DNA from 4 places in the Micromonospora sp. NBC_01796 genome. Region 4 is predicted to be linked to each of the others. Evidence: riboswitches for the same ligand, from Rfam matches in the RefSeq annotation. Region 4 holds a riboswitch; each other region holds the start of a gene.
What was found. Region 4 has a riboswitch for cyclic di-AMP ahead of OIE47_RS22370 (coiled-coil domain-containing protein). Riboswitches for the same ligand answer to the same signal wherever they lie in the genome.
Positions count from the first base shown of each region.

Region 1: another riboswitch for cyclic di-AMP. It lies ahead of OIE47_RS14225 (C40 family peptidase); the one in region 4 lies ahead of OIE47_RS22370 (coiled-coil domain-containing protein).
Region 2: another riboswitch for cyclic di-AMP. It lies ahead of OIE47_RS18940 (coiled-coil domain-containing protein); the one in region 4 lies ahead of OIE47_RS22370 (coiled-coil domain-containing protein).
Region 3: another riboswitch for cyclic di-AMP. It lies ahead of OIE47_RS12965 (C39 family peptidase); the one in region 4 lies ahead of OIE47_RS22370 (coiled-coil domain-containing protein).

Region 1 is NZ_CP109078.1:3,082,535-3,087,540, reverse strand. It holds gene OIE47_RS14240 (zinc metalloprotease) at 1-929, shown strand, start outside; gene OIE47_RS38005 (pyridoxamine 5'-phosphate oxidase family protein) at 1,027-1,668, opposite strand; gene dcd (dCTP deaminase) at 1,784-2,362, shown strand; gene OIE47_RS14225 (C40 family peptidase) at 2,443-3,426, opposite strand; cyclic di-AMP (ydaO/yuaA leader) riboswitch at 3,494-3,631, opposite strand; gene OIE47_RS14220 (NlpC/P60 family protein) at 3,847-4,875, opposite strand.
Region 2 is NZ_CP109078.1:4,102,506-4,111,243, forward strand. It holds gene OIE47_RS18920 (erythromycin esterase family protein) at 1-1,205, shown strand, start outside; gene manD (D-mannonate dehydratase ManD) at 1,234-2,445, opposite strand; gene OIE47_RS18930 (hypothetical protein) at 2,650-3,336, shown strand; gene OIE47_RS18935 (MarR family winged helix-turn-helix transcriptional regulator) at 3,387-3,902, opposite strand; gene OIE47_RS18940 (coiled-coil domain-containing protein) at 4,076-5,086, opposite strand; cyclic di-AMP (ydaO/yuaA leader) riboswitch at 5,090-5,220, opposite strand; gene OIE47_RS18945 (copper resistance CopC family protein) at 5,410-6,276, opposite strand; gene OIE47_RS18950 (hypothetical protein) at 6,332-6,739, shown strand; gene OIE47_RS18955 (hypothetical protein) at 6,736-8,070, shown strand; gene OIE47_RS18960 (cation diffusion facilitator family transporter) at 8,217-8,738, shown strand, end outside.
Region 3 is NZ_CP109078.1:2,812,185-2,820,922, reverse strand. It holds gene OIE47_RS12975 (hypothetical protein) at 1-195, opposite strand, end outside; gene OIE47_RS12970 (hypothetical protein) at 192-347, opposite strand; gene OIE47_RS12965 (C39 family peptidase) at 473-1,321, opposite strand; cyclic di-AMP (ydaO/yuaA leader) riboswitch at 1,733-1,876, opposite strand; gene OIE47_RS12960 (YbhB/YbcL family Raf kinase inhibitor-like protein) at 2,604-3,143, shown strand; gene OIE47_RS12955 (class I SAM-dependent methyltransferase) at 3,211-3,939, opposite strand; gene OIE47_RS12950 (hypothetical protein) at 4,355-5,137, opposite strand; gene OIE47_RS12945 (peptide deformylase) at 5,597-7,111, shown strand; gene OIE47_RS12940 (globin domain-containing protein) at 7,306-8,421, opposite strand; gene OIE47_RS12935 (CPBP family intramembrane glutamic endopeptidase) at 8,630-8,738, shown strand, end outside.
Region 4 is NZ_CP109078.1:4,826,574-4,835,311, forward strand. It holds gene OIE47_RS22350 (FAD-dependent monooxygenase) at 1-252, opposite strand, end outside; gene OIE47_RS22355 (TetR/AcrR family transcriptional regulator) at 337-909, shown strand; gene OIE47_RS22360 (hypothetical protein) at 967-1,104, shown strand; gene OIE47_RS22365 (hypothetical protein) at 1,211-2,218, shown strand; gene OIE47_RS22370 (coiled-coil domain-containing protein) at 2,399-3,463, opposite strand; cyclic di-AMP (ydaO/yuaA leader) riboswitch at 3,480-3,610, opposite strand; gene OIE47_RS22375 (cation diffusion facilitator family transporter) at 3,893-4,813, opposite strand; gene OIE47_RS22380 (ABC transporter permease) at 4,918-7,554, opposite strand; gene OIE47_RS22385 (superoxide dismutase) at 7,758-8,738, shown strand, end outside.

The DNA of each region.
Region 1 (5,006 bases), 1.7 Mb from region 4:
CACTCGTACTGCTGCTCGGATCGACGGGGGTGGTCGCGCGGCCGGCGGTCGCCGGCGCGGCCGGAGCACCAGCCGCGCCCTGCGTGGAACCGGCGGACACCCACCCGCTCGCCAAGGCGAAACCCGGTGCGCCGGGCGGGCACGACCCCAACCAGTTGAGCGGCACCGAGGCGGCGCAACGTAACCGCGATCTGGACACCGCGTACGCGGAGCGGGTCGGGGTCGCCCCGTTCAGCACCACCCCGACGAAGATCACTATTCCGGTGGTGGTGCACGTGATCAGCCGGGACCGTACGCGGGCCGGCGGCAACATCCCGCGTGCGCTGATCGACGCCCAGCTCAAGGTGCTGAACGAGGCGTTCACCGGTGGGAGTGGCAGCGCGGTGACGCCGTTCAGGTTCAAGCTGAAGAAGCTCAACCGGGTGGTCAACCCGGCCTGGTATCCGATCGTGGCGGACAGCCTCACCGAGACGCAGATGAAAAAGGCACTGCGGGTCGGTGGGCCGGAGACTCTCAACCTGTATCTCGGCGCGCTCAGCGACGACCTGCTCGGCTGGGCGACGTTCCCGCAGAAGAAGCTGACCTCGTACGACGGGGTGGTGGTGCTCTCGGAGTCACTGCCGGGCGGTACGGCGAAGCCGTACAACGAGGGAGACACGGGTACGCACGAGGTCGGGCACTGGCTGGATCTCTTCCACACGTTCCAGGACGGGTGCACGGGTGAGGGTGACGCGGTGGCGGACACCCCGGCCGAGGCGGAGCCGGCGTTCGGCTGCCCGACGGGCCGGGACTCGTGCGTCAGCAAGCCGGGGTTGGACCCGATCCACAACTTCATGGACTACACGAACGACTCCTGCATGGACAGGTTCAGCCTCGGACAGGTGAACCGCATGGTGAAGGCGTGGCAGGCCTATCGCGCTCTGTTGTGATGAAGTCGAACGACGAGGGCCGGCCCATTCCCGAGGAGCCGGCCCTCGTCGCGTCCTGTGGACTTACAGTGCCCACTCAGGGGCGCCTGGACACTCTTCAGGAGGCCCAGACGGCGGGGTCGGGGGCTGCCGCCGCCACCCGGGGCTCCCGGACGAAACGCTGGTCGACGGCGTTGGCTGTCGACGCCCCGCGTAAGTCGGACGGATTGGGGTGCCGGCGGGTACGGCGACCCCGGCGGGTCACCTGCGGTCGGGTGGCGGTGGGGTCGAGCCACACCTGGACGCCCGGCCGCTCGCCGCCCGGCCCGCCGTAGGCGAGTGGGATCGCGTCGGCCCGCCCGTGTCGGGCCAGCATGGCTGCCTCGACGGTGAACTCGAACAGCCGCCAGTCGACCCGCGGCTCGGCCCGCACCGTGTCGGCCAGCCGGGCGATCTTCGCCGGGTCGGTGACCGCCTGGGCCCGCCCGGCGACGTACGCCTCGTCGTCGCTCTCCTCCGGCGGGAACGAGTGCAACGCGTAGCGGCCGTCGCGTTCGAGGTCGCGCCGCTTGGGTGAGTCGACGACGAAGCAGAACAGCCCTTCGTCGTTGATCACCGGCGACACCGGATGTACGCGCGGGCCACCGTCGGCACGCACGGTCGCCAGGTAGCCGAGACCCGGCCCGTACTGCTGCAGGAGGATGCGGATCGCCTCGGCGAGACGCGGGGCGTCGGCGGCGAATTCGGACCAGGATGCCATGCGGAGAGTCTATCGAACACATGTTCGAGAGCGGTAGTGCGACACGCGTGAGCCGGGCGCCACTCCGGGTACGGGTACGCCGTGACCGGGCCCGACGGCTCGCTAAGGTGTCGGGATGCTGCTCTCCGACCGCGACCTGGTCATCGAGATCAAGGCGGGCACTCTCGGGCTCGACCCGTTCGAGCCCGCACTCGTGCAACCGTCGAGCATCGACGTACGGCTGGACCGGCTCTTCCGGGTCTTCAACAACCATCTCTACACCCACATCGACCCGGCGAGTCAGCAGGACGACCTGACCTCGGTGGTGGACGTGCCGGACGGCGAGCCGTTCGTGCTGCATCCCGGCGAGTTCGTGCTCGCCTCGACGCTCGAGGTCATCTCGCTCGGCGACCAGCTCGCCGGCCGACTGGAGGGCAAGTCGAGCCTGGGTCGGCTGGGACTGCTCACCCACTCCACCGCCGGTTTCATCGACCCCGGCTTCTCCGGCCACGTCACGCTGGAACTCTCCAACGTGGCCAACCTGCCGATCACCCTCTGGCCCGGCATGAAGATCGGCCAGCTCTGCATCTTCCGGCTCTCGTCCCCGGCCGAGCACCCGTACGGCTCAGCCGTGTACGGCTCGCGTTACCAGGGCCAGCGCGGCCCCACCCCGAGCCGCTCCTGGCAGCACTGGCGCACCTGGCCGACCCGCTGAGCGGGTAGCGACGACAGTCAGGGCTGGCACCCGCGTACGGGATGCCAGCCCTGATCGTTTCGAGACGGGTCGACCGGTGGTCAGCCGGGGCGGCCGAAGCTGTGGATCGTGCCCTCGTCGACGCGTTTCATCTTGATCGGTTCACCGGCCTGGGAGGCGTGCACCACCCACCCGTTGCCCACGTACATGCCGACGTGGTGCAGGTCGGCGTAGTAGAAGACGAGATCTCCGGGGCGCAGGTCGGCGCGCTTGACGTACGCCGTGACCCGGCGCTGCGCGGCGGCGTTGTGCGGCAGCGTCACCCCGGCCTTGGCCCAGGCGGCGAGCATCAGCCCGGAGCAGTCGAAGTTGTTCGGCCCGGCGGCGCCCCAGACGTAGAGCTTGCCGATCTGCTGGCAGGCGTACTTGACGGCGATGCCGGCGCCGCCGCCCGGGTACTCGGACGGGCACGGGGCCGGGGCGAGCGGGCCGCCGCCACCGTTGCCGTACACCTTGATCCGCAGTTTCTGCAGCCGGTCGATCTCGGCGTCGATCTGCTTCTTCTTCGCGGCCAGGTCGGCCTCGGTGCGGGTGAGCTGGGCGACCAGGGTGTCCAGCGGCGCCTTCTGGGCCGCGTACTTCTCCTTGAGGTCGACCACGGCCTGCACGTCGTGCTGCTGCCGGCGGGCGAACTGGTCGAGGATGGTGAGCTGGTCGGCGAGCATCGTCGGCGAGTCCGTGGTCAGGATCGCGTTGATCGCCGAGGCGTTGTCGCCCTTGTACGCCCGCACGGCCATGTCGCTGACCTTGCCCATGGCCATGTCGACCTGGAGCTGCAACGGCTGGATCTTCTTGGCCAGCGCGTCGGCCTGCTTCTGCTTGACGGCCAGGTCCTGGCGGGTGGCGTTGTGCTTCTCGATGATCGGTTCGAGCTGGTTCCAGGCCACGTCGATCTGCTTCTCGATCTCGGCGACCGAGGGCTCGGCGTGGGCCGGGGTGGTACCGAGCAGGAGAACGGCTACGCCGGCGATCGCGGCGAGCAGGCTGGTACGGACAGGCCAACGGGTACGCGATCGCACGGTCATCGGGTCGACCGGAGTCGACGCAACGGACAGCGACCGCGGGGCATGGCTAGCCACCGGGGTTGGGCGCTCCTTCTTCCGTTACCGCGTACCGGGTTAGCTGACGGGTTCGGGCGGGAAGTGGCGCCCTACCACGAGAATTCGCGGATTCACCCCGAGGTGCTGGGTCCCCGGCTCGTTTCGGAAAACGATTCGGCGGTGTCGAGCCGGTGCCACCCGGGCTGGGTGGACTGGTGCCGCCCCGACGATCTCCCACAGTAGGAAGCCTGTTATTGAAGTGCAACCCGTGGCAGGAGTGAAATCTTTCCGTATATCAGACAACCACGTACGGTGTGTTGTGGTCGACATAAAGAGAACCCCTTGCTAACGGCGGGTGCCGCTGGCAAGGGGTTCTTCATTGCAAATCTGGGCAATTACACCAGGTCAGCCCGGACGGCGGAACCCGGCAACCGGCATGACGTCAATGCTCTGCATCTGCACCGGCTTACCGGACCGTGGCGAGTGCACCATCAGCCCGTTACCGACATACATACCGACGTGGTGCAGATCACCGTAGAAGAAGACCAGATCGCCGGCTCGGGCGTCGGCCCGGCTCACCGCCTTTCCCTCGTTCCACTGTGCACCGGTGAAGTGCGTGAGCTTCACCCCGGCCTTGCCCCAGGCGTACTGGGTCAGGCCCGAACAGTCGAACGAGTTGGGGCCGGTCGAACCCCAGACGTACGGCTTGCCGATCTGCGCGCAGGCGGTCTTGACCGCGGTGCCGGCGGCACCACCGGGGTACGTCGCCGGGCAGGGGCCCTTGCGCAACGCGCCACCGGCACTGCTCGACCCGTACGCGGTCAGACGCAGCTTCTCCAGCCGCTCGATCTCACCGTTGATCTGCTTGCGCTTGCCGGCGAGCTCGGTGTCCTGCTTCTTCTGCTGGGCGATCAGCTCGTCCAGCTTGCGCTTCTCGCCGTCGTACTTGTCCCGGGCGGCGGTGACGTCGGCGATCTGCTCCTGCTGCTGGCGGGCCAGGTGGTCCAGGATGGTGAGCTGGTCCGCGAGCTGGGTCGGCGTACCGGTGGTGATCAGCGCGTTCAGGTCCGACGACGGGCCGGTCTTGTAGTAACGCGAGGCCAGGTCACCGACCCGATCGAGCGCCATGTTGGCCTGTAGCGCCAGCGGCTGAATCTTCTTCTGCAGGTCGGCCGACTTCTTCTGGTTCGCCAGAAGCTGGCCGTGCACCTTGTTGTACTGCTCGATGGTCGGTTCGAGCTGCACCCACTGGGTGTCGATCTGCGATTCGATTTCGTCGACCGTCGGAGCGGCCTGCGCCTGCGTGGCGGGCAGCAGTCCGGCGAGCACCACGGCAGAGAGCGCCAACAGGCGGTACGTGCGGCGGCGTGTGCCACCACCCGGATGCTCATGATTGGTCGAATGGCGATGGGAGGGCACGCGTGCCACCGGCACCGACTCCTTCGTTACCGACCGCTGGGTGCCACCCGAGGGGGGAAATGGGCGCCGACGTCCCACAGCGGTCGGAGCCCCACATTAGGGAAGGTTCGTTCGCGAATCAAGGCCGCTGGTCGGATACTCCTCGC
Region 2 (8,738 bases), 720 kb from region 4:
ACGTCGGCCGTGCCCGGGTGGTGATGCTGGGTGAGGCGAGCCACGGCGGGTACGACTACTACCGGCTCCGGGAGCAGTTCACCCGCCGGCTGATCGCCGAGTGCGGGTTCAACTTCGTGGCCGTCGAGGGTGACTGGCCCGACTGCGACCGGGTGCACCGGTCGGTGACCGGCGCACCGGACAGCGACGCGGACCCGCAGGTCGCGTTGGAGCGGTTCGAGCGCTGGCCGACCTGGATGTGGGCCAACGCGGAGGTGGCCAGGTTCTGCCGGTGGCTGCGGGCCTGGAATCTGGACCGGGCGGAACCGGACCGGGTCGGCTTCCACGGGCTCGACGTGTACAGCCTGTGGGACTCGATGCAGGCGATCTTCGACTACCTGGGCGAGGACGACCCGGACGCGCTGGCCGCCGCCCGGGCCGCGTACCGGTGCTTCGAGCCGTACGGACAGCAGGTCGAGGAGTACGGGCTGGCCAGCCGGTTCGTCTCGGCGAGCTGCGAGGACGAGGTGGTCCGGTTGCTGGCCGCCGTCCGGGCCCGTGCCGCCTCCGACGGGGCGGACCGGTTCGCCGCCTGGCAGAACGCCGAGGTGGTGGCGGGTGCGGAGCGGTACTACCGGGCGATGGTGGCCGGCGGCCCGCAGTCGTGGAACGTACGCGACACGCACATGGCGGACACGCTGGACCGGCTGCTGGAGCGGTACGGGCCGGACACCCGGGCGGTGGTCTGGGCGCACAACACCCACATCGGGGACGCGCGGGCCACCGACATGGCCGAGGCCGGAATGATCAACATTGGTCAGTTGGCCCGGGAACGGCACGGTGACGACGCGGTGTCCCTGATCGGGTTCGGCGGCTACCAGGGAACGGTGGTCGCCGCGCCGCGCTGGGGAGCGCCGGCCGAGACCATGACCGTGCCGCCGGCCCGGCCCGGCTCGCTGGAGGACCGGATGCACGGCATGCTGCCCGAACGGGCACTGCTCGTGCTCTCCCACGGCGACCGGCCGGACTGGCTGAACGAAACGGCAGACCACCGGGCGATCGGGGTGGTCTACGACCCGTCGTTCGAGGAGTGGGGCAACTACGTACCGACCCGGTTGGCGGACAGGTACGACGCGTTCATCTGGTGCGACCAGACGACCGCCGTACACGAGTTGCCGGCCAATGCGGAGCCGGGCGAGCTGGAGACGTACCCGGCGGGGCTCTGAGGCCGACCCCGCGCGGCCCGGCGGCGGCTCACCAGTCGTGCATCGAGCCGTCGGTGAGCCGGTTCACCGGCAGGTACCTCGGCGTGTACGGGTACCGCGCGGCGGCCTCCTCGTCGAACCGGACCCCGATGCCCGGCTCGTCGTCCAGGTGCAGCATCCCGTCGGCGAACCGGTAACCGACGTGGAACACCTCACCGGCCGGGTCGAGGTGGTCCATGTACTCCTGGATGCCGAAGTTCGGGATGCTCAGGTCGAGGTGGAGCGCGGCGGCGATGCCGATCGGGGAGATGTCGCCGGCACCGTGCGACCCGGACTTCACCCCGTAGGTGTCGGCGAAGTCGAAGACCCGCTTGGTGTGGGTGATCCCGCCGGTGTGCGGCACCGAGGTACGGATGTAGTCGATCAGCCGTTCGGAGATCAGGTCCTTGCAGTCCCAGATGGTGTTGAAGATCTCCCCGACCGCGAGCGGGGTGACCGTGTGCTGCCGGATCAGGCGGAACGCCGACTGGTCCTCGGCCGGGGTGCTGTCCTCGATCCAGAACATCCGGTACGGCTCCAGCGACTTCCCCAGCCGGGCCGCCTCGATCGGGGTGAGCCGGTGGTGCACGTCGTGCAGCAGGTGGAAGCCGTAACCGAGCTGTTCGCGGGTGGCGGCGACGAGCTTCGGGACGAAGTCGAGGTAGGCGGCGGTGTCCCAGACGTCCTCGGCCGGGCGGTCGTGTGCCGCCGGTTCGTAGGTCAGGCCGCCGCCGACCCGGATCCCGTAGGTCGAGGTCAGTCCGGGGATCGCGGACTGGACGCGGACCGCCCGGTAGCCGTCGGCCAGGAACCGGGCGACGTCGGCGACCGCCTCGTCGATCCCGGCGCCGCTGGCGTGGCCGTAGACGGTGACCCCGTCCCGGGCCGCCCCGCCGAGGAGTTGGTAGACCGGGAGGCCGGCGGCCTTGCCCTTGATGTCCCAGAGGGCCACGTCGACGGCACCGATGGCGGTCATGGTGACCGGACCCCGCCGCCAGTACGCGCCCCGGTACAGGTACTGCCAGGTGTCGGAGATCCGCGCCGCGTCCCGCCCGATCAGCAGCGGGACGAGATGGTCGCGCAGGTACGACGCGACGGAGAGTTCACGGCCGTTGAGGGTGGCGTCGCCGTACCCGACCAGGCCGTCATCCGTGGTGATCTTCAGGGTGACGTAGTTGCGGCCGGGGCAGGTGACGAACACATCGGCGGCGATGATCTTCATGGGGTGCCTTCCGGGGGACGGGACGGGCGCGGGGGAGGTGGTGGCCCCCAGGGCAGCGTAGGGCTTCCGGTTTGGTCGATGTCCGGTTCTGGGTAGCAGAAGCGGTGGGCGGATCCCGTGACGCCGCGATCGGTGTCGCGGGCCCGACGAAGCGCCGCGATCGGCGCGACGGGTAGCCGCCCCGGACGAACTGGAGGAGGACGAATGCGTACTTCGGCGATAGCGGCGGTGGCGACCCTGGCCGGACTGGGCCTGGCCGTGAGCGGCTGCACCGAAGGGGGAGCCGTCGGCCTGGCCACACCGAGCCCGTCCGGCGGCACGAGCGCCGTGGCGCCGTCCGGCAGCGCGACCGCCGCGCCGGCGACCGGTGGCCCGGTGGCGTCCTGCGTGACCGGGGACTGGCGTACCGCCTCGGCCGCCGGGCAGACCGGCGGGGCACTGGCCAGCGCCAGCATCGGTGGCGGGGACGGGGTACTGGTCAAGATCGGGCCGAACGGCGAGACCACGGTCGACTTCGGCTCGATGAAGCCGGTGACCTTCAAGGCCCAACTCGGCGACGCCAGGATCGCCGGCACGTTCAGCTACGCCGGCAAGGCCAGCGGCACGGTCAGCACCGGCGCCGGTGGCGGCACCACCGGCGACTGGGCCCCGGTGCCGCCGTTGCAGTGGGGCGACACCCGGGTCACCGTGGGGTTGACCGAGCCGACGCCGGCCACGCTCTTCGAGAACGTCAGGATCTCGGAGTACGTCGGTGACGGCGCCAGCCGCAGCGGCGACGTGGTCGACATCCAGCCGCTGCTGGGCGAGGGCCGTTACCAGTGCGGGGGGAACACCCTGACCCTGACGCCGAAGGACGCCAGCGGCCTGACCTGGGTCCTCAACCGCGCCTGACGCGGTGGTGCACAGCTTTCAGTGGGGCCGGCCCCGGTTCGGGGCCGGTCTCACTCGTCGCAGGGCACCCGCTGCGGGTCGTCCTCGGTGTCGGCGTCGCAGGGCTCGGCGTCGAATGCGGCCCGGATGACGTCGGAGAGTTCCCCGAGGGTGTCGAGTTGCTCCGGGGTGAGTACGTCGACCACCAGGCGCCGTACGTGCGACACGTGCTTCGGCGCCGCTCTGGTGATCTCCGCCAGGCCGGTCTCGGTGATCTGGATGAACGCGCCCCGCGGGTCGGTCACGCAGGGCTCCCGGTCGACCAGTCCGCGCCGGGCCATCCGCCCCAGGTGGTGGGTGAGGCGGGTCTTCTCCCACTGGAGGTGGCCCCGGAGCTGGAAGATCCGCAGCCGCCCCTCGGGGGCCTCGCTGAGGTGGACCAGGACGGCGTAGTCGCTCTCGGAGAGGCCGGTGTCGGCGAGCAGTTGCCGGTTCAGCTTGCTCTGCAACTCCATCTGCATGGTGATGAAGGAACGCCAGGCACGCTGCTCCCGCTCACTGAGCCACCGCTCCCCGTTCGCCGCCACCCGCTCATGATACCCGCCAGGATGACACGTCACCCCACCTCAAGCTCTCCCCCCGCCTCTCCCCCCGCCCCCCTCGCCCTCCCCGCTCCACGCCGCGTCGATCTAGGGCAAATGGGGGTGGATAGAGATCAACAAACACCCATTTGCCCTAGATCGACGCGGCGTGGAGCGGGTCAGAGCATGGACATGTGTACGTGGTCGGTGTGGTCGCTTTCGCCGCTGTAGGAGCTCCAGCCGGTGGCGGGGAACCAGATCTGCTTGTACCAGATCACGTAGAGGATGCCGAGCCGGTCCGCGTTGCGGACCAGGAACGCGGTCAGGTTGTTGCCGTACAGCCGCTGGTCCTGCGTACGCGCGGAGGCGAACCCGCTGTTCAGTAGTGACCAGTCGCAGGCGCGGCCCTTCGGGTGCTCGAACGGACCACCGTTGCGGTGACAGCCGACGAACCGGTTGAAGCCCGCCTTCTTCACCTCGTTGTACGCGTGCAGGGTGCGCGGGGTGACGCAGCCGCTGGTGGTCGGGTCGTCCTTGTTGCACGACTCCTTCGGCCAACCGCCACTGGCCGTACGCGGGGCCGCCTTGGCCACCGGCGAGCTGGCGTTGACGAAGCCGTTGGTGAGCTTCTTGCCGCCGACCAGGGCGAGGGAGCGTTCCGCGTCCTGCTTCTGCCGTGCCATCACGGCCTGCTGCTTCTCCTGCTCCTTGACCTCGGCGTCGGCCAGGGCCTTGGCGCGTTCGACCAACTCCTGGGCGGTGTTGAGCTCGTGCAGCTTCTGGTCGTTGACCGCGTTCATCTCGTCGAGCGCGACGGCCCGATCCAGGAAGGAGTCCGGGGACGCGCTGTTGAGCAGCGCCGATACCGCGCCCAGCTTGCCGGTGCGGTAGGAACGGGCGGCGATCTCGGTGACCTGGGGGGTCAGCTCCTCGATCTGGGTCTCGGCCTTCGCCAGCTCGGTGGCCAGGACGGCCTGACGCTTCTTCGAGGCGTCGAGAGCGGCCTTGGCGTCGGCGAAACGCCGGCCGGTCGCCTCCAGTACCTCGCTCAGCAACTGGTTGTCGGACTCGGCCGCCGGGGCCGGCGTTGCCGGCGCGGCCTGCACCGGGACCGAGAACGGCGCCACCATGAGCACGGTGGTGACCAGGGTCAGGGCAGGCGTGAACCATCGGCGGAGGGGTGCCGTCATGCAGGATCCTTCCGTTGGTCGCCGACCGGGTTAGCTGACGGGTTCGGGATGGAAGTGATCCCTACCGCTGTTGCGGATTCACCCCACGTACTCGGTTCCCCGGTTCGTCCAGGACGATTAGGCGACGGTCCCGCCGGCACCGGTTGGCGCCGATTGGCGTTGACCGCGAAGAATCTTACCGTGTGACGCGTCCCGATGGGCATGCCCATCCGGTACGAAAAGCGTTATGGGACAACAACTTTCGGTTATTATTCGCGGTTCCGGCCAACATGGATACCCGCTGTAATGGTGATGGCGCCGATTGTCGAATCAGCGATCGCCGATCAGCGGTTGCCGCGTTTGCGCGACGGCTGCGCCTTTCCCGCCGACTGGTTGCCGGCCGCGGCTTTCCGGGCCGCCGCCGCACGTCTGGCCGCCGCGGTGGTGACGGGCCGCCCACGGTTCGCCGGACCGGTGTTGATTCTGGCCGTACGTCGCGGCCGGATCGCCAGGGCGACGATGACAATCACCCCGACCAGCAGCAGCACCGGCAGCAACCAGACCATCGGGCTGCCGTCGTCGGAGGCGCCACTGGCGTTGTCCGGCACCGGCGACGCGGGTGCGACGGTGTTGCCGGCACCGGGATTGCTCGACGCCGGCCTGTCCGGGTTCTCGGCCAGGGCGAGCAGTGCCGGGTCGGCGGCGTTCGTCGGTGCGCTCCAGCCCTGCGGCGCGCGGGTCGGCGCCCCGGAGTAGGAGAACTTCACCGTTCCGCGTACGGGCTCGCGGTCCGAGGCCACCGACAGGTAACTGGCGGTGTACTCGCCCTTCTCCGGCCAGTGCGAAACCTGGACGAACGCCGAGAATCCGGTGTGGTAGAGCTTCGGCTCCCACTTGCCGTTGACCAGGTTCAGCTCGGTCACCGGGCGGTCGAGCCGCTTGTCCGGGCCGGGCCGCCAACCGGCGTCGACCCGTACGCCGCTCGGCGCGGTGACGGTGAAGTAGGCGTTGGCCGCCGGAGCCTCGGTGAAGTACAGCTCCAACGACTGCATCGGTTGGGACAGCGTGGCGCCGGCAACCGGGTTGGAGACGGCGAGCTGACCGTGTGCGGACGCCGGTGATCCGGCCACCGCGAGGGCGATCGTGGCGCCGAGAACAACGGCGAACAGGCGGCATGCCGCGCGGACGGTAACCAGCCGGGTCGATCGCATCGGCCCATCATGGTGGCTTCCGCTGTGCCCGGCAAGACGCTACAGTCGCTTCCCGATGTCACGGGACCGGCTGACCGGGGAGATGTTGATGATGCCCTCTATCGGCCGTCGCCGTGCACTGGCCGCACTGACCGGTGCCGTCCTGCTGGCCGTCGCGGGCACCGGATGCGGGTCCACCGACGAACCGGTTGACTCCAGCGCGCCGGTCGAGGTGGCCATCACCATCACCGAGGGCCGGTCCGAGCCGCAGCCGGGCCGGGTGGACGCGAAGAAGGGCCAGTCCGTCCGGATCACCGTGACCAGCGACGTTCCGGACCGGGTGCACGTGCACGGGTACGAGGTCGGCGCGGAACTGCCCGCGGGCCAGCCGGCCACGGTCGAGTTCGTGGCGGACATGGACGGCCTGTTCGAGGTCGAGACGCACGAGTCGGGCGTGTTGCTGTTCCAGCTACTGGTCCGATGAGGACGGTCCCCGAACTGCTGGCCCACGGGGTCGGCGGGCGGCAGGACCTGCCCATCCCGTTCGCGTACGCGGTGACGGGTGCGGCGTTGGCCCTGGTCATCTCGTTCGTGGTGCTGGGCGCGTTCTGGCGGGAGCCGAGGCTGGGTGACGCCGAGGCGGGTCGGCCGCTGCCGGACCGGGCCGCCCGGCTGGTCGACTCGGCCGGTTGGCAGTGGATCCTGCGGATCCTGGGACTGGTGTTCGCGGGCTACTTCGCGATCGGGCTCTTCTTCGGCCCGGACGTCGACCGCAACCCCACCGCCGGGCTGTTCTACGTGCTGTTCTGGGTCGGGCTGGTGCCCGCCTCGCTGCTGTTCGGACCGGTGTGGCGGGCGCTGAATCCCCTGCGTACGGCCTATCTGCTCGCTGCGGCGCTGCTCCGGCGGGATCCGCGTCGGGGGCCGCTGGCGCTACCGTCGCGGCTGGGTTACTGGCCGGCGGCGCTCGGCCTGCTGGCGTTCGTCTGGCTGGAACTCGTCGCGCCGGACCGGGCCACCGTCCCGGTCATCCGCACCTGGCTGGTCGCGTACGCGCTGCTGATGCTGGTGGGGGCGGCCGTGTTCGGGGTCGGGTTCTTCGACCGGGGCGACGCCTTCGAGGTGTACAGCGACCTGGTCGGCCGGCTGGCGGTGGTCGGCCGTCGCGACGACGGGGTGCTGGTCTGGCGCAACCCGCTGGAGGGGATGAGCGGGCTCGCCCCGGCTCCGGGACTCACCGCGGTGGTGGTCGTCCTGCTCGGCTCCACCCTGTTCGACAGCCTCTCCAACGCCCCCGCGTGGTTCCGGTTCGTGCAGAACACGCAACTGCCGGCGGTGCTCACCAACACCGTCGGGATGCTGGTGCTGATCGGCCTGGTGCTGGCCGCGTACGGCCTCACCTGCCTGATCGCGGCGAAGCTGGCACCGGGCGTGCGGCCGGCAGACGTGGCGGCCGAGATCGCCCACTGCATCGTGCCGATCGCGGTCGGGTACGTGCTCGCGCACTACTACTCGCTGCTGGTCCTGGAGGGGCAGCGGACCGTCGCGCTGCTCTCCGACCCGCTCGCCACCGGGGACGCCAACTGGCTGGGTACGGCGGACTGGTCGGTCAGCGCGGCCCTGGTCACCCCGACCGGGGTGGCCATGTTGCAGGTCACGCTGATCGTGCTCGGGCACCTGCTCGGCACCGTGCTCAGCCACGACCGGGCGTTGGTGCTGTTCCCCGGCCGGTCCGCGATCGCCGCGCAGGTGCCGCTGCTGGTGCTGATGGTCGGCTACACGATCGCCGGCCTGCTCCTGCTCTTCGCCGGCTGACCCGCCACCGGCCCCTTCCTGTCGCTTTCCGGCCCGTCACCGCCCGAATCGATCGAAGCTGGCAATGAGTCCCACTTCTGACTTGCACACATAGCGATGTACGCATACTTTGTGGGAGACGGCGCGGCGACGAGGGAGGGCGACCCATGGGTGCAGGCCACGACCACGGCGGTCACATGCTCAGGGCAGGCGAGAAGCACCGCCGCCCACTCTGGGCCGCGCTTGCCGTACTGACGGTGTTCATGCTGGTCGAAGCCGTCGCCGCCTGGCTGACCGGTTCACTGGCCCTGCTCTCCGACGCCGGCCACATGTTCACCGACGTGCTCGGCATCGGCATGGCCCTGGCCGCGATCACCGCCGCCAGCCGCGCCCGCCTCGACACCCAACGGACGTTCGGCCTCTACCGGCTGGAGGTCCTCGCCGCCCTCGGCAACGCCGTACTCCTCTTCGGGGTGGCGATCGCGGTCCTGGTCGAGGCCGTACGCCGGTTCGGTGACCCGCCCGAGGTCGCCGCCGGACCGATGCTCGTCGTCGCCGTCGGCGGCCTGCTGGCGAACATCGTCGCCTTCCTGCTGCTGCGCTCCGGAGCCAAGGAGAGCCTGAACGTTCGCGGGGCGTACCTCGAGGTGCTCGGCGACCTGCTCGGCTCGGTCGGCGTCATCGTCGCC
Region 3 (8,738 bases), 2.0 Mb from region 4:
GCTGCCGATCGGGTACTCCGGATCACGTCCGGCGCGTACCTCCATCGCCCAGCTCAACTGCGCGCAGCCGTCCGGGGTGCAACAGGCGCAGGTGCCGGGAGCGTAGGACGTACCCCGGTCCTCGTGCTGGGCGATGGTCATCGCCGCCGCCTCCCAGATTCCCGCGCGGGTCAGCGGCTCGTCGACGCGGCTCATCGGGCGAACACCTGACCGGCCATGGCCACCACCTGTGCCTTTCGTTCGGGGTACCGGCGCGCGGTGGCGACCGGCTCGGAGTAGCGACTGGGAGCACCGCCGGCCGCCGGGACCCTGCGGTCGCCGGTGTCCGCCCGATTGGCGAGGTCCATGGTCACGACAGGGTCAACGCACGCGTACGTGGATGGTTGTGGCAACGCGGCCACCGTCCCACTGGTACGGACAGCCTCGGGTGCCGACCGGTTGGGTCGGCACCCGGGACCGGGGGGAGGGCGGGTCAGGCTGAGTAGCCTCGGGTGGCCATCCAGTTGGCCAGGTCGATCGTGGTCATCCAGTAGGAGCTGACCCCGTTGACGAACGCCGGGTCCGCGATCTGCACGGTCCGTCCGCTGTCGCGGTAACCGACGACGGTGAGGTAGTGACCACCGTCGTACGAGTGCCAGCCGCCGTCGGTGTCGGTCGCCGAACCGGCGATGTTCGCGACGACCGCGTACCCGCTGCTGACGGCGTGTACGACGTCCGCCTGGAGCTGGTCCATCTGGGCCGGGGACGGGGACCCCTGGATGAACGTGCTCGTGTAGAAGTTGGTCTTGGCCAGGCTGTTCAGCCCACGGGTGACGTCGTCGGCGGAGTTGGTCCCGTTGAACGTGGTGCCCAGGGCCGCGGCGACGTCGTCCTGGCTCGGCTGACGGTCGCGGGCGGTGAGGGCGATCCGGGTGGCCGCCGGCCCGCAGTACCAGCCGTTGATCTGCGCCTCGTAGTCGTAGTCGAGCACCTTCGACGCGGGGGGAGCCTTCTTGACCGCCTTGGTCGGTGTCGCCACGGCCTTCGCGGCGGTGGGCGGGGCCGACGACGGGGCCGCCGGAACCGGTGCCGAGGTCGAGGCGCTCGGGGACGGGGTGGCCGGGCTCGGGGTTACCAGGCTGGGCGCGACCTCGGCGCCGGCCTGGCCGCCCATCTTCTCCGCGACCGCGATGGTCGAGGCGTTGGCCGGCGGGGTGGACCCGTTGCCCTGGGTGAGCAGGATGCCGGTGGTGAGACCCACGGCGAGAACGGCGGCGGAGACGGCGCCGGCCCGGTACGGGCTGGCGGTCACGACGCGTCGGAGTTGCTGACGATGCTTCATATAGATCCTCCGCAGATGTGCCGATCTGCGATCGGGGGCACATGAATCGGGATGGCGAGATGTCTCTGCCGGGGCCGGGTACGTGACCGGGGTACGCGCTATCGGCGGGGCGGATTCACCGCCAGCCGTCGGGTCCGGATCGGGGCGTGCGGAACCGTCACCGCGATGCGGTGAAATGCGTTACCGGATGAACTCGCCACGGGAATTGCCGGGCGATTTCGGATCACCTACCGGTCACGCGCGTCCTCGTGCCACCGACCGCGTACGCGTGTGCGTCGCCGGTCGTCGGAGTGGGCCTAGTGCGCTACCTTCGCGGGCTGGACCGCGATGCGGGCGAGCCGGGGCAGGTGGCGGAACGGGCCGGGGGGATCGAGGGTTGGGCCACGGCAGGTACGGCGCTGCACGAGCATGTTCTCCTTCCGATACCGCCTACCGGGTTAGCTGACGGATTCGGGCGGGAAGCACGCCCTACCGCGAACCAATGGTTCGCGGATTCACCCCAGAACTACTTTGGGTCCCCGGCTCGTAACAGTTACGACTCAGCGGGCCTGTTCCGGTGTCACCCGCGGTGACTAAGGGCCGGACCAGACGGGCTGACGTTACTGGGCCGCTTCTGCTCCTGCCAACCCCTCTTGGCCTGCTTAAACCGTGACCCATGCCGCTTCTTGCGGGTGGTGCGACCCTCGACTCGTGATCACGGAGAGTGGTTGTAGCCGCAGTGACCAGTTTGACTGCGACCGACGTACCCGCTTGTGTCCCGCACGTTGACGACGTCGGATTTGTCGACGGGGTGACATTGCCGGCACGGAGTCCGGATCAGAGAAATGTCCGTTGGGCCGAGGTGGGCTGGTCCCCTCGTCGGCGGCCACGGACCCGGGGTCCCCCCGCCTCGGTCGACCGGTGCGGCGGCCAGCGAGTCGTCGCTCACGCTCCGCCGGTCGGGGGTCGCGCCGACGACCCGACGGGGAAAGCGCCGACGACCAGACCGGGAGAGCGCCCACGACCGGACCACGAAAGCGCCGCCGAACCGGCCGGGAAAAGCCCGGATGAAAGGCGCGTCCGCGTACGAGGTAGAGGGTTTCCGAACCGGTGCTGATTCTCGGCTGAAACAGCGGCGGGCCATCCGTACGAGCGGTCGGATCGGTATTTCGAGAATGGGGCCCGGCCGCGTTGTCGTGGACGTCGGGAGACCGGTTGCCCACTGTTTCCCCCACCGGCAGCACTGAGGCGGGCCGGACAGGGTACAAAGACACTGAGTCTCCCTCTTTGGAAGGACATCCTGATGAACCTTGAGCGAGCGATCGGGCCGGACCCGTACGACCTGTTGCCGCCGGTGCCGGCGTTCACGCTGACCAGCGACGACGTGCGCGACGGGGAGCCGCTGGGCACCGAGTTCGTACACTCCAGCGTGGGCGGTGGCGACCTGTCGCCGCAGCTCGCCTGGTCCGGTTTCCCGGACGGGACGCGCAGCTTCGCGGTCACCTGCTACGACCCGGACGCGCCTACCACCAGCGGTTTCTGGCACTGGGTCCTGGTCAACATCCCGGTGTCGGTCACCCAGCTACCCCGGGGCGCGGGCAAGGCCGGGTCCGTCGAGGGTGGTGCGTTCGCCGTCCGCAACGACTACGGCACCCAGGAGTACGGCGGCGCTGCCCCGCCGGCCGGCGACCACGTCCACCGGTACCTCTTCGCCGTACACGCCCTCGATGTGGAGCAGCTCGACCTCACGCCGGACGCGAGCCCGGCGTACGTCGGCTTCAACCTGACCTTCCACACCCTGGCACGGGCGGTAATCCGGCCCACGTACCAGGTCAAGGGCTGAGCTTGCCGGAGTAAGTGGACGGCCGACACCGGGGACGGGTTGAACGGTGTCGGTCGTCGCTCTCCGGTCAGGCCTCCGACGCGCCGGGTACCCGGGCGACGGCGAAGACGGACTGTCCGAACGGCGGCCGCACGAGCTGCTCCGCCGCCTTGGTCACCGGCAGCACCAGGCTGTCGTAGACCTTCACCATCGGGCCTTCCTTGGGCATCAGCCGGAACACGTTCGTCGCCATGTAGTAGCCGATGAGGCCGAGGGCGTTCGCGTAGTGCAACCGCTCCACGGTCAGCCCCGCGTCGGTGAGCGCGGCCCGCATCGTCTTCTTGGTGTAGCGCCGTACGTGTCCGGTGGCGATGTCCGCCGGACCCATGGCGAACTCGAACGCCGGCACGATCAGTACGATCGCACCGCCGGGACGCACCAGTTCCCGCATGCTCCGCAGCGCTCCGACGTGGTCCTCGATGTGTTCGAGCACGTTGTACGAGACCGCCGCGCTGTAGTCGCCGCGTTCCTGCTCCGGCTGCGGCAGCAGCATCTGCCGTACCTCGACGTTGGACTCGCCGGCGAGGCGCTCCTTCAGTGCCACCAACCGGTCGGGATCGGCCTCGGTGGCCGTGAACCTGGGGAAGTGCGGCGCCCACTCGAGCACGTAGTCACCGAGGCCACTGCCGATCTCGATCGGGTTGTCCCCCAGGTAGGGCAGCGCCAGCTCAACAAACCATCGGCGGTGGTTCACGGCGGTCGCGAGACCCTCGAGTACCTCGGACTGAACTCGCTGATCCCCAGTGATTTCTGCCATGCGTCGATTCCTCGCGATCTGAAACTCGACCTGCACCCTGGACCGACAGAGTGAACCATCTACGACGACCGTAGGGAAATTGAGGCATCGGCGTGGCACGAACGGATTGTTCGGTTGATCCGTCCCCGTCCGCCTTCCGGGCGTTCGGGCACAGAGCGCGGCGATGCCCGTGACCCCGCGCCGTCACCGGCGCGGTCCGCTGCCGGACATCGCGCGGTGCTGAGCTACTTCGGACTGGCGGTCTGGATCACCTCCGGGCTCTGGTTCCAGCCGCGCGGAGGTGCTCGGGCCGACGCACTGCGCGCCGGGATGACCGCGCTGACCGGCGTCGTGCCGAAGCCCATCGGCGGGGGTCCGGGTCTGGGACGTCCGTCCCCTGCCGGACGGGTGAACCGGCGGGGCGTCCTGCCCGGGCTCAGTTCGAGCGGATGCAGCAGCCCTTGCAGATCCGCGGCTGCGGCAGGGTGAAGGCGAGGCAGCACGTCTTGCGCTGCACGGTCGGCTCACCGTCCGGACCGGGCACCAGCTCGATCAGGTCTTCGAGGTCGAGCGCGCGAAGCAGCGTCGCGACGTTCTCCTCGGACGCGCCGGGCAGGCCGGCCGCGGCCCGCAGGATGCCGTACGCGACCCCGGAGGCGACCGAGCCGAGCAGCGTACGGGCGCCGACCCGGACCTGGGTGTGGATCGCGTCGAGCAGCGGGGTCAGGTGCTCGTCGAGCAACGAGGCACGCAGCTCGCGGAGGAGTTGGGTCTCGTCGGTGAGCACCCGCACCTCGGGCAGCCCGCTGAGCGCCAGCGGGTCGGAGGCGAGCACCGCGACCGTGGTCGAGCGGCGCAGCCCGAGGGTCAGCGTCGCCCGGTCGGTTTCGACCCGCACCAGTACGTCCGACGCCCGGAGCAGGGGGACCCGGCGGGCGGCTGCCCAGCCGACCACGGTGGGCAGCGCCAACCAGTAGGTGTAGGACTTCCAGAACAGCGCGGCGGCGGCGTGCGGGGTGGACTGCCAGGAGCGCTGCGCGGCGGCCAGCAGGTCGGGCAGGTGACTGCCGTTGATCAGGTCGGTGGCGGGCAGCCAGCCCCGCTCGTCGTCGACGAACAGTCCGGGTACGAGCCCGGGCAGGTCGTCGGTCCCGAACATCTGACGCAGGGTCGCGTTGACCGGTGCGAGCGGTGCGGTCGCGTACGCGCGCCCATCGATGACGGCCGTCACCGTGGGTCACCCGTCTGCTGCTCGGAAGTGTCCAGCGGGTCGGCGGCGCGGTGCCGCCGTGTCGGGAGGATGCCCAGGTCAGCGTGGCGCAGGGGCCGCGTTCGCCATGGTGTCACCGCTGTCACCGCACCCGCCCTTCGGTCACCGTACCGGTCGCCACGTTAGCACTAAGGGAAGCCTAACCACATCTTGGAGGGTGCGGAGGCGTTCGTCACCATCGGCTACCGAGATCCACCGGTACGCCTGGCGGGCGGATACCCGAACGGGTGACAGGTAACCGGGAGTGACCGATCGGAGGGCTCGACCATGGCCCTGAGCAGGGCATCGAGCCGCGATAGGATCGATGATGATGGAAGAATTGTCAAGCCAAATGTCGTTAACGCGGCAGTTCTGCCCCAGTGGGTAGGTCGCCCACCAGACTGGGATTCCCGGCCCCTTAGGAACCCGATGACCACCTCGCCCATTGAGCGAGCTGCCGACTCGTTCGCGGCCGAACTCTCCAGACGGCGGGTCGAGCGGGGCATGACCAAGAAGCAGCTCGCCGCCCGCATGGGGTTCGACCCCTCATATGTCAGTCACGTAGAGGGCCGCCGCCACCGGCCCACCGAGGATTTCGCCCGCCGGGCCGAGGCCGTACTCGCCGCGTCCGGCGCGATCTGGCAACGCTTCCAGGAGTACGACGAACTCCGGCACGCCCGGTCGAACATGACCGCGCACCGGGACCCGCCCGTACCCGAACAGTGGCTGCCCCCGGGCACCGGGCTCATCGTCGAGCAGGAGTCCGCCACCCTCACCCACCAGGACAAGGCGTACCGGTGCGTCATCCGGCGGGCGCTCTACAACGCCGGCACCGAACCCGTCACCCGCTACCTGGTCCGGGTCGCCGTCGACCGGTACCCCAGCGACCCCGGGCGCTCCAACCGGCACCACCGCGAGCACCCGCTCACCTTCGCCGAACTCGACCTCCAGGCGTTCTGCGGCGACGAAGCCAGCCCCGAGCCGATGGACTGGCGCAAGAAGCACGACCGGGACGCCTTCAAAGAGGTCTGGCTGCTCTTCGAGAACGCCAACGGGCGCTTCCCGCTCTACCCCGGCGAGCGGGTCACCATCGAGTACGCATACACCGTCGGTGAGGAGAAGTGGGGTCCGTGGTTCCAGCGGGCCGTACGCCTGCCCACCCGGCACCTCTCCGTCCGGCTCAACCTCCCGCTGGACCTCGACCCCCAGGTGTGGGGGGTGGAGACCACCCTCTCGGCCGAAGAGGGGCCGTTGCGTACGCCCCTGCTCCGGCACGACGTCGACGGCCGGGCGGTCTTCGACTGGTCGACCGAGGAACCACCGCTCAACGCCCGCTACCGCCTCGAATGGCGTTACCGGGCCCAGCCCACCGCCGAGGCCGAGCCCGAGCCACGGGCCAGCGACCGGATGCGGGCCGCCGGCATCGTCCAGCGCGGGGCGGCCCTCCTGCGCCAACCGGCCCGACTGTTCGAACTGCCCCGGGACGAGGCCACCGCCCGGGACGTCGTCTTCCAACTACGGGCGGCACTGCACCGGCTGGACGAACTGCACCCGTTCAGCAAGGGGGTCGGGCTCGCCGCACCGCAGCTCGGCATCCCCTGGGCCGCCGCCGTCGTACGCCCACCCGACCGGGACGCCGAACCCGTCGTCCTGCTCAACCCGCGGGTTGTCGACACCGCCCGGGACACCGACGAGCAGTACGAGGGCTGCCTCTCCTTCTTCGACCAGCGTGGCCTGGTGGCCCGCCCACTCCGACTCGACGTCGAACACGCCAGATGGGACGGGGGGCGGGCGATCACGTCCTTCGAGTTCGCCATGGCGCGACTCGTCGCCCACGAGATCGACCACCTCGAAGGCAAGCTCTACATCGACCGCATGGACCCCAACATCCCCCTGGTCCCGGTAGAGGAATACCGCGAAACCGGCAGCCCCTGGCGCTACTGACCCACCCGCCCTGCGTTGGGCAGATGTAGAGAAAGAGTGGCTATATCCGGGGGGATAGCCACTCTTTCTCCGTATCAGGGCCCGCTGGGGGCGGGCGTGGGTGAAGGGGGGCCGGGTATCGGGCCCTGCCGGCAGGGCCCGATACCCGGCTTGGGGGGAGGGGGCTGGGTGAGGGGTGGTGGGGTGGTGCGGGGTTAGACGTCGCCGAAGGTGTCGTAACGGATGTTGGCCGGGGGTACGTCGTGCTGGGCCAGCAGGCGCAGGATGGAACGGACCATGGGGGCCGAGCCGGAAACGAAGCAGTCGTGGGTGGTCCACGGGCCGTACCGGGCCAGGACCTCGGCCAGGTCGCCCCGCTCGCCGGTGAAACCGTCATCGACGCTGCACGAGGGCAGGACCGACAACCAGGGATGCCGGGCGGCCAGTTCGTAGAGTTCGGTGAGGCCGTACAACTCGTCCTGGCTGTGGCCGCCGAAGAAGACGTGCACCCACCGGGTGCGGTTGTAGAGGGTCAACTCCTCGACCAGTGCCTTGATCGGGGCGAGGCCGACACCGCCGGCGACGCACAGGATGTCCCGGTTCGACTTCCGGTCGAGGACCATCGACCCCATCGGGGCCGCCAACCGCAGCAGATCCCCCGGCTTGATCTTGCGGACCAGGCTGCTGGAGACCCAACCGGCGCCGACCGCCCGGACGTGGAACTCCATCACGTTGTCCTCGGTCGGCGCGTTGGCGACCGAGTACGTACGCCACAGTCTTGGCTGGTAGCGGGGCACTTCGATGCTGACGTACTGGCCGGCACGGTAGGGCAGGGGGAACTGGAGCGGGCGGCAGGTGAAGACCGCCACGTCCCGGCCCCGTCGCTCATGGGTCAGCACCTCGGCATGCCAGAACGGTGGATTGGTGTCGTCGGCGGCCCCCGCGATCATCTTCTCCGCGATCACCGCGTACGCGTCGCGCCACGCCTGGTCGTACTCGATGGTCCACTGCTCGCCCCCGGCGGTCCGCAACGCCACCAGCAACGCCTCGCCGACGAGCGCGTAGTGCTCGGGGCTGACGTGGTACTTCCGGTGATCGCGACCGAGCCCGCGCAGGAAGTCGTCGAACCGCTCCGGATCGTCCAGCGTCTGCATCGAGGTGACGATCGCCTCCAACAGCCGGTCCCGCTGGCCGTCCATCTGTACGGGGAACAGCTCGCGCAGTTGCGGGTTGGAGAGGAAGAGGCGGGCGTAGAAATGTCCTGCGATCTTGGACCGGTCCTCTTCGACCAGGGTCCAACTCTCCTTCAACACCTGCGCCAGGTTGTCCATTGCGCCCTTCTCGATGACGACGTGCGGCCGGCGCACGTGCGAGCTGATCGGATGGCGGGACCATGGGGCTGTCCGTCTCGATCAGGATGGGCACTCTCCGTGGATGTCGGTCGCACAGAATGTGCGATCGACTCCGGGACGGGGGTGGCGCGTAAAACTTTCGGGTCCGGGGAGGTCGAGTCACGGTGGCGTGAGGCAGAGTGGTCGGGTGACGGTTGAGCTCGCCAGGCCGGTGTCCCGCCGGACCATCGGCACCGAGGTCCTGCTGGTCCTCGGCGTCTCCCTCGGCCAGTCCGCGATCTACGCGATGGTCAACA
Region 4 (8,738 bases):
GGCGATCCGGGTCCCGTCCGGACGCAGGAAGTTGCCGTGGTGCTGCCGGGCGCCCCGCTGGCGTACCTCCTCGCCGAGCCCGAGTACGTCGAGCGCACGCAGCGATTCCGGCCACATCCCGAGCGCGGTGCCCGTGCCGACGGGGGTGGGTGCCTTCTCGCAGACCCGTACCGTCCAGCCGGCCCGTTGCAGCATGATCGCTGTCGCCAGTCCGCCGATTCCGCCGCCGATGATGCCCGCTCGCTGTGTCATGACCGGACCGTACTACGGCTGTAGTGTACTGTCACTACGACTGTAGTGAAATAGACTACGCATGTAGTCCGTTAGGGTGAGCGGATGTCGTCCCGGCAGGACCAACTCACCGACGCAGCCATCCGGGTACTCGGCGGACAGGGGCTGCGCCAGCTCACCCACCGGGCCGTCGACGCCGAGGCCGGGCTGCCCGCCGGTTCCGCGTCCAACCACTTTCGTACGCGCGACGCGCTGCTCACCGGCGTGGTCGCCCGACTGGCCGCCCTGGACCGGGCGGACTGGCAGGGGATGACCGGGGCGGTCCACCCCTCCGACCTCGACGAGCTGGCCCGGTTGCTCGCCGACTTCGTCCGGACGGCGGTCGGTGCGGGGCGGCTGCGTACCGTCGCCCGCCTCGCCCTCTGCCTGGACGCCGCGGTCCGCCCGCAGTTGCAGGCCGACCTCGGACAGGGCAACGCGGAGCTGGTCCGGTGGGGGGCGCCCTGGCTGCGCGCGGTCGGCTCACCGGACCCGGAACGGCACTGCCGGCTCATGCTGGACCACATGGACGGCGTGATCATGCACCAGCTCGCCTTCCCCGACCCGGACTTCGACCCCACCCCCGGCCTGCGTCTCCTGCTCGGCGCGATCGCGCCCCCCGCCGTCACGCACACCTGACCCACTGTCGGTGGTGGGCGCGGTCCCGACCGGCCCGGTCACCGCCACCGTGGGCGGGTGGGCGCGACTCGACCGGCCTGGTCACCGCCACTGTCGGCGGTGGGCGCGGCCCGACCGGACCGTGCCGTCCGGCATCCGGTACGGATCTTCCCGCGCAACTTTCTGTTGCGCCGCCGCCCGGGGCGGGTCTCCTGATCAGGAGGGGCGGTTGGTTCCCTCCCCGGCCGATCCGGTTCCGAGCCGACCCGGTCCGAGGCGAGCGGAGGAACCACGATGCGGGTTGCGGGAACCGCCGGTACGGATGTCTGACCTCCGGACCCCCGGCCGCCACAGCACCGAAGCCGCAGCGGCCGACCGTCAGTCACCCGAGCCGGCCCCGGTGCGGGAGTACACCGTTCCCCGGCAGCGCACCGGACACCGCCCCACCCTGCCCGACCGCTCCGACCGCTCCGACCGCTCCGACCGCTCCGACCGCTCCGACCCGGCCACCCGCCGGAACCGCCCCGGACAGTCGAACCAGGCCGCCGGCTCCGGTGCCGCCGTCCCCGCCGGTGCCTCCGGCCCCGCCAACGCCTACGGCCCCGCCGGCCTTCCCCGCCCGTCGGTTACCGCCGAAGGTCGCCGATCGCCATTGCCCGACGATGACGACTCACTGCCCCTCGCCGGCCACCGCTCACCGTCTCCAGCCGCCCACGGCTCGCCTTCCCCGGCCGGTGGCCGATCGCGGTCCCGTGCCGGGCACTCCGAATCGGAGTCCGGCCCGGTCACGGGTTGGCGGGGTGGTCACCGTCGGCCGGCCGGTCGCGGGGCGCGGATCGGCTCGATCGTCGCCGTTGTCCTCGGATGGCTCTTCGTGGTGCTGGTCGCACCGCAGATCACCCTGGGTCCGGGCTGGCGGTCGTTCGCGCTCTTCTGCCACCTGGCCTGTCTCGTGGTCGGCTTCGGAGCCGTACTCACGGTGGACTGGTTCAGCCTGCGCTGGCTGTTGCGCCGGGAACGGCTCGGCACCGTACTGGGGATGGCGCACGGGGCGCACCTGCTGATCTGGCTGGGGCTGCTGGGGCTGGTCGCCAGCGGTGCCGCTCTGCGCCCCGATACCTCATCCGGGCTGGTGCAGCTCAAGCTGCTCGCCGTACTCGCGGTGGGGATCAACGGGCTGTTCCTCGGCCGCGTACGCGACCGCCTGGTCAGCGTCGGCGACGCCCCCCTGTCCTGGCCCCACCTACTCCCCGGAGCCCTGGCCGCCACAGTCAGCCAACTCGGCTGGTGGACCGCAACAATCATCGGCTTCTGGAACGCCAACCCCTGATCCCCACCCCGTCCCCCGTACCCACCGTCGATCTTGCAGTTGTGGCGCCCGAATTTGTGTTGTCGGTCCGGGTTTGCGTACCGCCACAACTGCAAGATCGACGCGCTTTCGCGCCGACGCGCTTTCGCGCCGACGCGCTTTCGCGCCGACGCGCCTTCGCGGGGAGGGGTGGAGCGGGGGTTAGTTCACGGAGAGGTGGACGTGGTTGGTGTGGTTGCTGGAGGGGTCGCCGCCGCCGTTGTAGGCCTTCCAGCCGCTGCCGGGTAGCCAGATCTGCTTGAACCAGATCACGTAGAGCACACCGAGGCGGCTGGCGTTCTTGACGAAGTACGCGGCGAGGTTGTCGCCGTACGTCTTGTCGCCGCCGGTGGCGACCCCGCCGAAGCCGCCCTTCTCCGCCGCGAAGTCGCAGGCCCGGCCCTTCGGGTGTTCACCCGAGCCGCCGGTGCGGTGGCAGGAGACGAAGCGGGTGAAGCCCGCCGCCTTGGCCTGGTTCATGGCGTTCAGGGTGCGCGGGGTGATGCAGCCGGTGGTGGTCGGGTCGTTGACGCTGCACGACTCCTTCGGCCACGAGCCGTCCGAGTTGCGGGGTGCGGGCTTGGCCGTGGCGGCGGTGGTGGTGCCGGTGACCCCGGGGCTGGACCCGCCGCTGCCGGCGGCGGCCAGTGCCCGTTCGGCCTGCTGCTTGCGCTTGGCCATGATGTCGAGCTGCTTGCGCTGTTCCCGGATCTCGTTGTCGATCGCCGCCTTGGCCCGAGCCTCCTGGTCGCGTACCTCGATCAGGTTCCGGAGCTGGCGGTCCTCGTTGGCGGCGACCGTGCCCAGGGATGCGGCGCGGTCCAGGAAACCGTCCGGGGAGTTGCTGTTGAGCAGCGCGGTGAGGGGTCCCAGCCGGCCGGTGCGGTACGCCATGCCGGCCAGTTCGCCGACCGTCTGGGTACGGGTGACCAGCTCGGCCTCCAGTGTCCCCAGGTGTGCGGCGAGCTGCTGCTGTCGCTTGGTGGAGTTGTCCAGTGCCGCCTGGGCGTCGAGATAGCCCTTGGCCGCGACGTCGAGCTGCTCCCGGAGGCTGTCGCTGCCGCCCTCGTCGTCGGTGCCGCCGGGTGCGGCGGCGAGTACGGCGGTGCGCGACGGTGCGGGTGCGGCCAGCGCGGCGGCGGGGGTGAAGGCGCTGGCCAGCAGGGTGAGGGTGATCGCGATCGCGGTTCGGACCGCGCGCGGATAGCGGGGTCGTACGGGCGCCAACAATGGCATTCGGTGCACGTCCTTCCGTCAGCCGCCGACCGGGTTAGCTGACGGGTTCGGGACGGAAGATCCCTACCGCTGACGCGGATGCACCCCAATGACGCGATGGTTCCCCGGCTCGCATGTGCGATTAGGCGACGGTCACCGCAGGCGCCGGAGGGCGCCGCCCGGCGGAGACCGGTGCCGAGCCTACCGGCCGGGTCCAGTACGGACAGTGTTGGCGCGTCGGGCTTGCCAAATGAATCGAAGTGATATGCCGGATATAAACCGAAAATTTCACCCGGTCGGGGGACAAAAATTAAGGGCGAGGAAAGCGAAGAGTGGTCGGGTCCCGGTGCCGGTAAGGAGTGGACCCGATAGGGGCCGCCTACCGAAAGCCGGGCCGCGGTGCACCACCGACGACAGGTGTGAGGCGTACCCGATCGGGGTTCACCAGTCGGCGGGGCCGCAGTTCTCGGTCGCGCTGCCGGGCTCGACCTGGAGGGTGGCGTGGTTGATGTCGAAGTCGTCGTGCAGCGCACCGCGGGCGGCGGCCAGCACCGCGCCCACCTCGGCGCCGGCCGACAGGGTCAGGTGCGCCGAGGCGACCTCCATGCCCGAGGTGAGCGTCCAGACGTGCAGGTCGTGCACGTTGGCGACACCCGGTACGGCACAGAGCCGGGCCGCCACGGTGGGTACGTCGAGGTGCTCCGGCGCGGCCTGCACCAGGATCCGGACCGCGGCTCGGGCCAGTCGCCACGTCCGGGGCAGGATGAACAGGCCGATCGCGACCGCGACCACCGGGTCGGCCCACCACCAACCGGTGTTCGCGATCACCAGCGCCGCGACGATGACCCCGGCCGAGCCGAGCGTGTCGCCGAGCGCCTCCAGATAGGCCCCGCGCAGGTTGATGCTCTCCCGTGCCCCGGCGCGCAGCAGCGCGAAGGCCACCAGGTTGGCCAGCAGACCGAGGATGGCGACCACCAGCATCGGCCCGGCCAGCACGCTCGGGGGGTGGTCCTGGCCGAACCGGCGGGCCGCCTCGACCAGCACGTAGATCGCGACACCGAAGAGGAGCACCGCGTTGGCGAGCGCCGCGAGGACCTCCAGCCGGTAGAGGCCGAAGGTTCGCTGCGGGTCGTCGGTCGCGCGCCGGGTCGCGGTCATCGCGGCCAGCGCCATGCCGATCCCGAGTACGTCGGTGAACATGTGCCCGGCGTCGGAGAGCAGGGCCAGCGAGCCGGTGGCCAGGGCGGCGATCGCCTCGACGATCATGAACACGACGAGCAGCCCGAAGGCGGACCAGAGCCGTCCCCGGTGTCGCTCGGCGGCGCGCATCGACTGCGCGCCGTGGTCATGACCCGCTCCCACGCACACACCCTCCGTCGCCGGTCCCGCTATGGCCCAACATATGCTGATATCGCAATGTGTGCCAGCGGGTTGGCCAGGACCGGCACCGGGGAAGCCGGGCCGGCTCAGCCCTCGTTCGCCATGGCCGCCACGATCGGTGCCCGGCTCGCCCGGCGGGCCGGCAGCACGCCGGCCAGCACCGCCGCGCCGCAGGCCAGGCCCGTGCAGAGGGCGAGCTGCCCCACCGGTACGACCGGCAGCCCGTGCCCGTAGCTGCTGATCAGCCCGAGTGCCGCGGTCCAGCCGACCCCCACCCCCAGGGCGATCCCGGCCAGCGCGCCGACCAGCGCGATCAGCGCCGCCTCGGCGAGCAGCAGGCGTCCGAGTTGCCGCCGGGACAGCCCCAGCGCCCGGAGGGTCGCCGACTCCCGGGTCCGTTCGAAGACCGACAGGGAGAGCGTGTTGCTGATGCCGAACAGCGCGATCAGCACCGACATGCCGAGCAGGGCGGCGAAGATGCCGAGCAACTCGTCCAGCGAGGCCGACAACGCGTCCGCCTGGTCGGCCGCGCTGCTCAACCGCACCACCGGGTACGCCCGCAGCAGCCCGTCCAGCGCCTGCCGGCCGGCTGCCGTACCGACGCCGGGGGCCAGGTCGATCAGCAGCTGGTTCGCCGCACCGGCCCCGTACGCGGCGGTGAACTGGCCCCACTCGACCAGCGCCGCCCCACTCGTCGGCGCGTCGTCGTAGAGCGCGACCACGATCAGCGAGCCCGCCGGGTCCGCGCTGCCGGTGTCGTTCGGGGTGGTGGGAAGGCCGAGCGGGAACCGGTCACCCAGGCCGATGTTGCGGGCCTGGGCCACCCGGCGGTCCAATGCCACCGTGCCGGGCCGCAGGTCGGCCAGGTCACCGTCGGTCACCTCCGGCCGGATCGGCCCGCGCAACTGCTCCGGCGGCACCGACCAGACCCGTACCTGCGGGTCCGCCGGTGCGGGCGCCAACCGCACCTCGGCCACCGTCGCGAACGCCGGATCGGCCCGGAGTACGCCGGCCAGGTCCGCCGGCAGCGGACCGCGGGTCACCCCCGGTGTGCCGTCGACCCGTGCCCGGTCGAGCACGAAGTCCACCGGGAAGTTCTCGGTCAGCTCCCGACCGGTCTGGTCCCGGGCGGTCTCCAGCAGCACCGCGAACATCGACATCAGCGCCACCCCCACGGTCAGCGCCATGGTGGTCGCGGCGGCCCGGCGCGGGTTGCGCCGCGCGTTCACCACGGCCAGCCGGGCGACCGGTCCGAACAGCCGCCCCGGCAGCCATCCCAGTACGCCCACCGCGCGCGGCACCAGCAGCGGAGCCGCCACCACCGCCCCGAGGAAGACGATCATGCCGCCGCCGAGCACCAGCGGCAGCCCCGGAAAGGCCAGCGGCACCCCGACCACGATCGCCAGCAGGCCCGCCCCGGCCAGCCCGGCGGCGACCAGAACCCGGACCCGTCCGCGTCGACCGGTCGAACCACGCAACTCGGCGGTGGCGCTCCCGTGCAGCGCGGCCAGCGGCGGCACCCGCCCCGCGCCCAGCGCCGGTACGAGCGCCGCCAGCACCGCCACCAACGTGCCGAAGCCGATTGCCACCGCCACCGTCGGCCACCGCACCACCGGCGCGTGCAGCGGGATGTCGGTGGCGACCAGCTCCCGCCCCCAGATCAGCCCGTACCCGACCAGGAGGCTCATCGCCAGCCCGCCCAGCGACGCCAGCAGACCCAGCGCCAGCGCCTCCAGCAGGACCGCGGTCCCGACCTGCCGGCGGGAGGCGCCGACGCAGCGCAGCAGGCTCAGTTCGCGTACCCGCTGGGCGGCCAGGATGGCGAAGGTGTTGTAGATGACAAACGCCGACACGGTCAGCGAGACCAGCCCGAACCCGATCAGCACCGCCAGGAAACCGTCGACGTACTTGCCGGCCTGTTCGGCGAGCTGGTGCCGGAGCTGGTCGCCGGTGAGCACCGCCAACCGTGGATCGTCGGTCACCCGCGCCACCCGGTCGGCCAGCGTCTGCGGGTCGACACCCGGCTCGGCCCGGATCACCACCTGGGCGTACCGCTGGGTGCCGGTCAACCGGGTCAGGTCGGGTTCGGCCAGGGCCGCCACCGGGGAGCCGCCGAAGAGGCGGTTCACCCCGAGGTCCAGCACCCCGACCAGGGTCAGCCGGTGCGGCGTACCGGCCTGGTCGAGCAGGGTCACCGGGGCGCCGAGCGTGAAACCGGTGCCGGCCACCGTGGTCTTGTCCACCGCGACCTCACCGGCCGCCGAGGGCAGCCGCCCCGCCGCCACGTCGTACGGGGCGAGCGACGCCGTACCCGGCAGGGAGAGTCCATAACCGACGTGGCCCTGCTGGGTCAGCAGCCGGCCGTCCCGGTCGAGCAGGCCCAGCCAGGCGATCACCCGACCGTCCACCTCGGCCACCCCGTCGACCGCCCGGATCCGGGCCACCGTCTCGTCCGACACCAACGTCTCGGCGGGTTCCACCACCACATCCACGTTCCGGGCCGAGCGGGCCAGGTCGTCGTAGAAGGCGGCCCGCGCGGTGTCGCCGTAGACCAGCGTGCCGGCCAGGAAACTGACCCCGACCACCACCGCGAAGGCGGTCAACAGCAGCCGTACGGCATGGGCCCGCAGCCCGGCCACGGCCAGGCGCAGCAGCGGCCAGCTCACCCCGACCAGCGTCCCGTCATCGGCCAATGTTCCGTCACCGGCCCAATGCTCCGTCACCGGCCGCCCGTCCCGCCACGTCCGGACGTCCCGTCCCGCACAGCCGGGCAGACGGACCGGCCCCTCCGCTGCCCGGTGCCGCTCTGCCGTGCGGTGCCGCTCTGCGGTGCGGTGGCGACGGGCGGATCGACCGGGCAACATCGGACGCGGCACACACCGACATCAGCCGATGCCCGCCATAACGGCGGGGGAGGAGATCGAGGATGCGAGTTCGACCCCGTACCACCGTCCTGTTTGCCGCGATGACGCTGACCGGCGTACTGGTGGCCGCCGCCCCGGCCGCCGCCGCTCCGAGCGCCGAAACCGCGACTCCGGTCGCCACGAACCGAACCGGCACGATCTTCCCCGGTACGTTCGCGCTGCCGGACGGGTTCCAGCCGGAGGGGATCGCGATCGGGGCGCTGCCGTACGCCTTCTTCGGCTCGCGCGCCACCGGCGCCATCTACCGGGTCAGCCTGCTCACCGGCCGGGGTGAAGTGATCAACCCCGGTTCGGGCACCCCGTCCCTGGGGCTCAAGGTCGACCTGCGTGGGCGCCTGTTCGTCAGCGGCGGCAACACCGCCACCGGCGCCACCGCCCGGGTGGTCAACGCGTTCACCGGGGAACTGCTGGCCAGCTACCAGTTCAGCTCCGTACCGAGCTTCGTCAACGACGTGGTCCTCACCTCGGACGCGGCCTGGTTCACCGACTCGACCAACCCGGTCCTGTACAAGCTGCCGCTGAACCGGTGGGGCGGGCTGCCGGACGCCGACGAGGCGGAAACCCTGCCGCTGACCGGCGACATCGTCTACGGCGCCGGGGTCAACGCCAACGGCATCGTGACCACGCCGGACGGGCGCGGGCTGCTGATCGTGCAGTCCGGCACCGGCCTGCTCTTCCGGGTCGACCCGGCCACCGGGGTGACCCGGACCGTCGACCTCGGCGGGGAGTTGCTGACCAACGGCGACGGCCTGCTCCGCGAGGGACGCACCCTCTACGTGGTGCAGAACCGCCTGAACACCGTCGCCGTGTTCGAACTCGACCGCGCCGGCACCAGCGCCCGCCTGGTGGAGAAGGTGACCTCGCCGGCCTTCGACGTACCGACCACGGTGGCCGCGTACGCCAACCGCCTCTACCTGCCCAACGCCCGGTTCACCACCCCGCCGACCGCCACCACCCCGTACACCACCACGTCCATCCCCCGC